3 regions of the Agarivorans sp. MS3-6 genome follow, and region 2 is predicted to be linked to each of the others. Evidence: predicted binding sites of a transcription regulator. Region 2 holds the regulator's gene; each other region holds the start of a gene.
What was found. The regulator LexA, encoded in region 2, represses DNA repair genes until DNA is damaged. The targets are predictions, from matches to a motif close to TACTGTATNNNNATACAGTA.

Region 1 (2,274 bases), 1.7 Mb from region 2:
AGAAAGTAGAAATTGCCGCAGTAGAAAAATACTGGCAGCTATTACTTTCAGTATTAAACAACATCCCAGCTAAGGCTTAAACACAGCCTTTTATGGCTCAAACGGCAAAACCAGTTGTGGTGACTGGTTTTGTTGTTCATGGGCTAAACCAATATGTAAACCAATCAAACGCACTGCTTTACCCTTTCCTCTCGCTAGCGCCTCTTCAAATAATTCAAGCAAGGTTGACTCATCAATATGCTGGCATTGCTGCTCTTTCGTGGTTTGCTGAAAATCAGCAAATTTAACTTTCACCCCAAGTTTATTCATTTTGGCTTGTTTTAGGTGATTTTCACTGCGCCTTTTTAGCTCTGGCAGTAGAGCCAATAAACGCTCAATTAAAACAGCTGGGTTACCCTCGTCTTGTGCAAAAGTACGCTCTACTGCTACCGATTTCCGTTTACGATCATTACTCACTTCACGGTCGTCTACGCCTTGGCAGCGCATCCACAGCATATCGCCAAATTTGCCAAAAAGTTGTTTCAGCTTATCTCGCTCTGCACGGCGAATGTCACCACCAGTATAAAGGCCTTGATGGTGTAGCTTCTCAATGCTGACTTTGCCCACCCCCGATATTTTTTCGAGCGCAAGGGTTTCTATAAACTCGCTCACTTGCTCAGGCTTAATCACAAACAAACCATTTGGTTTGTTCATATCGGAAGCAATTTTGGCCAAGAATTTAATCGGCGCAACGCCTGCAGAAGCCGTTAAGCCGGTTTTGTTAACAATGTCTCGTCTGATTTGCTCGGCAATAAGCGTGGCAGAACCATGGCAAGCCTCACTATTGCTCACATCTAAATAGGCTTCATCTAGCGATAATGGCTCTATTGCGTCAGCGTAATCATGAAAAATAGCTTGTACTTGTTTGCTTGCTTCCTGATAAGCCGCCATACGTGGTGGCACCAAAACTAACTTAGGGCACAATTGCAAGGCTTTGTGGGTGGGCATCGCAGAGCGAATACCATATTGTCGCGCAAGATAATTACAGGTAGTAAGCACTCCGCGACCACTTCGCATCCCCCCCACAGCAAGCGGAACGTTGCTTAACTCTGGCTGGTCGCGCATTTCCACAGCGGCATAGAAACAATCCATGTCTACGTGAATAATCTTGCGCTGAGTTGATGCGAATGCTGTCAATGTGGCACACCTTTACTGTACATACAGACAGTGTAAAGTTGATATCGAAAAATGCCAAGCTAGAGAACAACAATATTCACTGCTTAATACGCTAATTAGCTGTAGCTTGAATGCAACAGCTTGAGTAATATTGAAAAACGAATTTCGATTAAGGAAGTCTTAGCTGTGAGTGATGCACGTGTTAGTCAACTGAGTATTTACCCGATCAAATCTACTGCGGGGATCCACCTAAATCATGCTTATGTTGAAGAACATGGTTTAGCCTTTGATAGGCGTTTTGTTGTCTGTCAGCCTGACGGCGTTCAAATCACAGCGCGAACTCACCCTAAACTGGCTCAAATTCATAGTGCACTTAATCGCTCAGGTTTGCATTTACGCGCACCAAATATGCCTGCCTTAGACTTACGCTATGCTGATTTTTCTGATAATTACCGCACCGTAATGATTTGGAAAGACAGCGTGCAAGCACAGCACTGCCATAACAGCTACGATAATTGGTTTAGTGAGTATCTCGGTGAGCATTGCCACTTGGTGTTTTTTGGTGAACAATCCACACGCAAAGTGAAACACAAAGATAGCCAAGTATCGTTTGCCGACGGCTACCCGTTATTGCTCATTTCAGAAGCCTCTTTAGAGGATCTAAATTTGCGTTCTAGCGCTCACCATAGCATGGCGCAATTTCGCCCTAACTTAGTGGTTAAAAATACCGAGGCTTTTGCTGAAGACGGTTGGAAGCGCTTCCGCATTGGCGACGTGGAGTTTGAGGTACAAAACCCCTGTTCACGCTGCGTTTTCACCACGCTTGACCAAGCTACAGGCCAATTTCATCCGAACAAAGAACCACTAAGTACTTTCGCTAAATACCGCCAAGGTGAAGACGGCAATGTTTATTTTGGTCAAAATGTGGTGGCCCTAAACAGTGGCAAAATTAGCCTTTACGATACCATTGAAATATTAGAAACCCGCAAGGCAGACGTTTACCCTGATAATGCAGAGAAACGCGCAGCGCCAGCAACCAGCCAACACCAATGGCAGCAAGGTGAAGCGGTTAGCTTAAAATGTTTAGCAGTAAAACTAGACACTCACGATGTAAAGACC
Region 2 (2,274 bases):
AAACGTGCTAGATGTAGACATGTCGATCTCCTGTTCTGTTAAGACTTTGCATCTAACAGTGTGGCTCTAGTTTGACTACCCCACGATAAACGCAGGAGGTCGGCACTTTCACCGGGGATCATTATGTCTAGGTGATGTCAGATGAAAAGTATGATGCTTCGAGTGGCTTTATTTTTCGTTATCCTTCCGTTGACTGCATGTGGTAATTTTGCAGTGATTGAATTAGCTGATAGCAACGGTATTACTGATAGCGCCATTGAAAATTTTTGCAGTGATAATGGCTTGGTTCAGGATAAAAAGCCTTGGATACGAAGTTATAACCGCTGGGCTAACAGCCCTCGTAACGAGTTGTTGAGATCTTGGAGTGGTGAGTATGAGGGGGAGGCCGTCATGCTTGTCGAACTTAAGAGAGATGGGAAATATATCTTAGTTGTTGATGTCCAATATGCGCACGAGCGGCCAAATGAGGTCGCGAATCATATCGTAGGTCGGTTAAAGCAAGCGGGAGTTAAGTACGATATCGTGATTGAGTATAAGAGTTTTCTACGGCTGTCATAAATGAATCACCTAACAAGCGGTTGTTATCGCCCCGTTGGGGCTGGGACGGCCTTTCCGCTGCTTCGCAGCTCCAAGTCCGCCCCAAAACCGGGCGTTAACTCCGATCTAACCGTACTGAATCTAATCCGAACCACCGATATTTGAGCTAATAACGTAACACGCATTTGTCCAAAAATGAGTTAGCTCGGCTGTTCGTATCCGTCTATTACCCCAACCTCTACTTATTTGTCACGGGTGTCACGAAATATCGGGTGTAGTTTCAACGTAGCGGAAAGCATTTCAATGAAACTGAAACCTACACACTATAGCTTGATCCTAGATAAAACCTTGCTTCATCGCTAATGCTGTATATACTAACAGTGTGCTGTATAAACTTACAGGTAGACTATGAAGCCCTTAACGCCCCGTCAGACCGAAGTGTTTGAACTTATTCAACGACATATATCAGATACAGGTATGCCGCCTACTCGTGCCGAGATAGCTAAAGAGCTGGGTTTTCGCTCGGCCAATGCTGCCGAAGAACACCTACGAGCCTTAGCGAAAAAAGGCGCAATTGAAATGATCCCTGGCGCCTCTCGCGGGATCCGCATTGCCGATGCCTATTTGTCTACACCGGCTGCTAATCAACAACCTGAAGAAGCGGGTTTACCGCTGATTGGGCAGGTTGCCGCTGGCGAGCCTATTTTGGCGCAAGAGCATGTAGAGTCTCACTATGCGGTTGATGCTAATTTATTTAAGCCGCACGCAGATTACTTGCTACGTGTGCAAGGGATGAGCATGAAAGACATTGGTATTATGGACGGCGACCTATTGGCGGTGCATAAAACCAGCGATGTTCACAATGGTCAAGTGGTGGTAGCCCGCTTGGAAGATGATGTCACGGTAAAACGTTTTGAGCGCGATGGCAAAATGGTTTATTTGCATCCTGAAAACCAAGAGCTCAGTACCATTGAGGTAGATTTAGAGTATCAGAGCATTGAAATTGAAGGCTTAGCTGTCGGCATTATTCGCACTGCCGATTGGATGTAAGCTTAAGTTTTACAATAGTTCCCGCATTTTAAAGCCCAAATCAATTTGATTTGGGCTTTTGTCGTTATCATCACATCTTTTATCTCTCGCAATAAAAAAATAAACATTTTATTTACAATTCCATAACTTAAAGGTTAATTTATAAGCAGTAGGTTGTGTTTAGCGGTTGCAACCTGTTGGTTCGGGGTGGGAGTTATCCCTTTATTCGCAGCCACTTCCTGATTTGGGAAGTTGTTGTCGTTGGCTACTAGCAAAGGAGAGCGCTGTGGGCCGATGGATACAGCTATTACTGCTGACATTCTTTACGTCGCAAGCATACGCGGAAGAAATGTCATTCAATTTACGTCCAGGTGTCACCTCAATAAGCGAGCAAGTCTATGGCTTGCACATGACAATTTTTTATATTTGTTGTGCAATTGGTGCTCTGGTGTTTGGCGCAATGTTTTGGGCCATTTTTCATCATAGAAAATCTAAAGGGGCCGTTCCGGCTCAGTTTCATGAAAGTACCAAAGTCGAGATTATTTGGACGGTCATCCCTTTCGTTATTTTGATTGGTATGGCGATCCCTGCGACTAAAACCTTACTCGCCATGGAAGATCCCTCCGATGCAGACCTAACGATTCAAGTTACCGGCTCGCAATGGAAGTGGCACTACAAGTACTTTGACCAAGAGTTAGAGTATTACAG
Region 3 (2,274 bases), 2.1 Mb from region 2:
CGCTAGCGTTGTTCAAGTTCTTTATCCCATATCAGTCGAGTATCAAAAGATTTAGCTGCAAATAAGGTGAGTATAACCACTACGCCGAATGCGGTAGCGCCGGGGCCAGCTTCAACCCCCACTAAATTATTACGTTCAAATACCGCTATCATAATCGACAGTACAAATAGGTCTAACATCGACCACTTGCCAATAATTTCGATTATCCTATAAATGACGATGCGCTGTCGATTATCTAAATTAATTCTATAATGCAGGCTAAGTAAGATAACGGCTAAGCCCACTAACTTCATCACTGGTACGACAATACTGGCAACAAAAACCACGATTGCAATACCCACCATGTCGTCCTTTATTAGGCTGATAACCCCCGACATAATGGTTTCATATTGTGGCGCTCCTCGGGTGCTCAACACAGTGATTGGCAGAAGGTTAGCGGGGAATAAACCAATGGTCGCAGCAATAATAAAAGCCCAGCATTTCTGCAAACTGTGAGGCGTCCTGCTGTGCACTGCCATATGACAGCGATGACAGTGAGTCTCTTGTTGATTCATGGTCAGTTTGCAATGACGGCAAAGCTTTAAGCCTACTTGCTTAGCGGATGTGTACATATCGTTCCCAATACTCGGCGGGTTCTAAACGTTGAATTAACCGAGTCGATAACACTAACGTAATGCAGATACACCAAAGCCCATAACCTAAATCTATATCTGCATATTCGATCAGTTTGACCAGAGCCACTAAAAAGCTAACGATATACACCTCTATCATGCTCCAGTGAATTAAATCATCCTGAAAGTGTAAAGCCGTGGCTAACCCTGGTGACTTCCAACCAATAGAGAGCGAAAAAGAGGTGTAGGAAATTAAGCAAAACAAGATGATAGGCGCTAAAAAGCTGGCTATAACCACCGAAAACCCGACTAAATAATACCCGTGCTCTAGTAATAACACGGTCCCTCTAAGGATATTGGCTGAACTAGGAATGCCTAAAAAGGTAAAACTTAACAATGGGTAGGTATTGGCTAATATAACCATGACCAAACAACTTAATGCCAAGGCGAGCTGGCTAGAAAAACGAACTCTGCTGCCACGTGCTAAAACATGTTTACAGCGTGGGCAAACAAGAACATTTCCGGCACGGCAATGGGGACGAGTATCTACTAATAAATCGCAACTTGGGCAAATAGTTAGCTTTGATGATTCAACAGATTTCATAAGTTCATATATTAGCTTAATTAAATGACATTTTGTTGTATAAATTTGTTACTAGTAGTTTAAATCTGATTAATGCATAATCCCTGTATATAAAAACAGTAAACGGAGGCAGCAGTGGCTGTAATTATAAAGTATGTCGTCGAACGTAATGGTGTAGAGAAAATGACATTTAGTTCAAAAAAAGAAGCTGATAGCTACGACAAAATGTTGGATGTTGCTGATCAACTAAGCTTGCTGATCAAACACGCTGAACCAAAAATAAGTGAACAACTAGCCGAAAACTTAGGTTTTTATTTGTCTTCACAAAGAAACGCTCTGCAACACATATTGAAGGGCCAAGAGTTTGACCCATCACTTATCGAGAAAGAAGAGGTATAAGTTGGAACAGCTGTCTAGTCGCTATATAACATTAGGCAAGCAGCTTGAAGCGCTGCTTGATAAAGAGCTACCCTATATTTCTAACTTAGCTAACTTTTCAGCTTTATTGTGGTTGGAGCTTGAAGACATTAATTGGGTTGGCTGCTACATCGCAAACAATGCTAATGACACCTTGTTCCTTGGCCCTTTTCAAGGTAAACCCGCATGCACCTCAATTAATGTGGGTAGGGGAGTATGTGGAGAGGCTTATGCGACACAAAGCACTTTACGAATAGCCGATGTACATAAATTTCCAGGCCATATAGCCTGCGATAGTGCCAGCGAATCTGAGATTGTGGTGCCTTTTTATGTCAATGGACAAGTGTTTGGGGTTATCGACATTGATAGTCCACGCCTTTCTAGATTTGATCCAATTGACCAAGTTGGTATCGAGTATTTGGTCAAAGTGCTAGAAAATAACTTGTCAGAATTGCATTTTTAATGGCTTTTCAACATACGCTCACTATAATAGCCGAAATCAGCGCTGTAGCTGTACCAGTTAAGATGTATAAGAAAGGTCATCATGGAACAAACTAATAAACTGAAAAATAGCAAAGAAGTCATTCAATATTTGACGGCGCAATTCCCTAACTGTTTTTCTTTAGAGGGTGAAGCCAAGCCGCTCAAAATTGGCATTTTTCA

Region 1: dinB (DNA polymerase IV) is a predicted target of LexA. The motif match lies at 1,190-1,209, and genes of this name have one in related genera.
Region 3: ACVFI8_RS21410 (YebG family protein) is a predicted target of LexA. The motif match lies at 1,297-1,316, and genes of this name have one in related genera.

What each region holds. Positions count from the first base shown of each region.
Region 1 covers NZ_CM134202.1:3,766,565-3,768,838, reverse strand. Annotated here, with positions in the region: gene ACVFI8_RS17415 (aminoacyl-histidine dipeptidase) at 1-80, shown strand, start outside; gene dinB (DNA polymerase IV) at 91-1,176, opposite strand; gene ACVFI8_RS17405 (MOSC N-terminal beta barrel domain-containing protein) at 1,342-2,274, shown strand, end outside.
Region 2 covers NZ_CM134202.1:2,017,711-2,019,984, reverse strand. Annotated here, with positions in the region: gene ACVFI8_RS09145 (hypothetical protein) at 1-21, opposite strand, end outside; gene ACVFI8_RS09140 (hypothetical protein) at 142-558, shown strand; gene lexA (transcriptional repressor LexA) at 946-1,587, shown strand; gene coxB (cytochrome c oxidase subunit II) at 1,916-2,274, shown strand, end outside.
Region 3 covers NZ_CM134202.1:4,662,849-4,665,122, forward strand. Annotated here, with positions in the region: gene ACVFI8_RS21400 (paraquat-inducible protein A) at 3-611, opposite strand; gene ACVFI8_RS21405 (paraquat-inducible protein A) at 595-1,215, opposite strand; gene ACVFI8_RS21410 (YebG family protein) at 1,330-1,593, shown strand; gene ACVFI8_RS21415 (GAF domain-containing protein) at 1,595-2,074, shown strand; gene proQ (RNA chaperone ProQ) at 2,156-2,274, shown strand, end outside.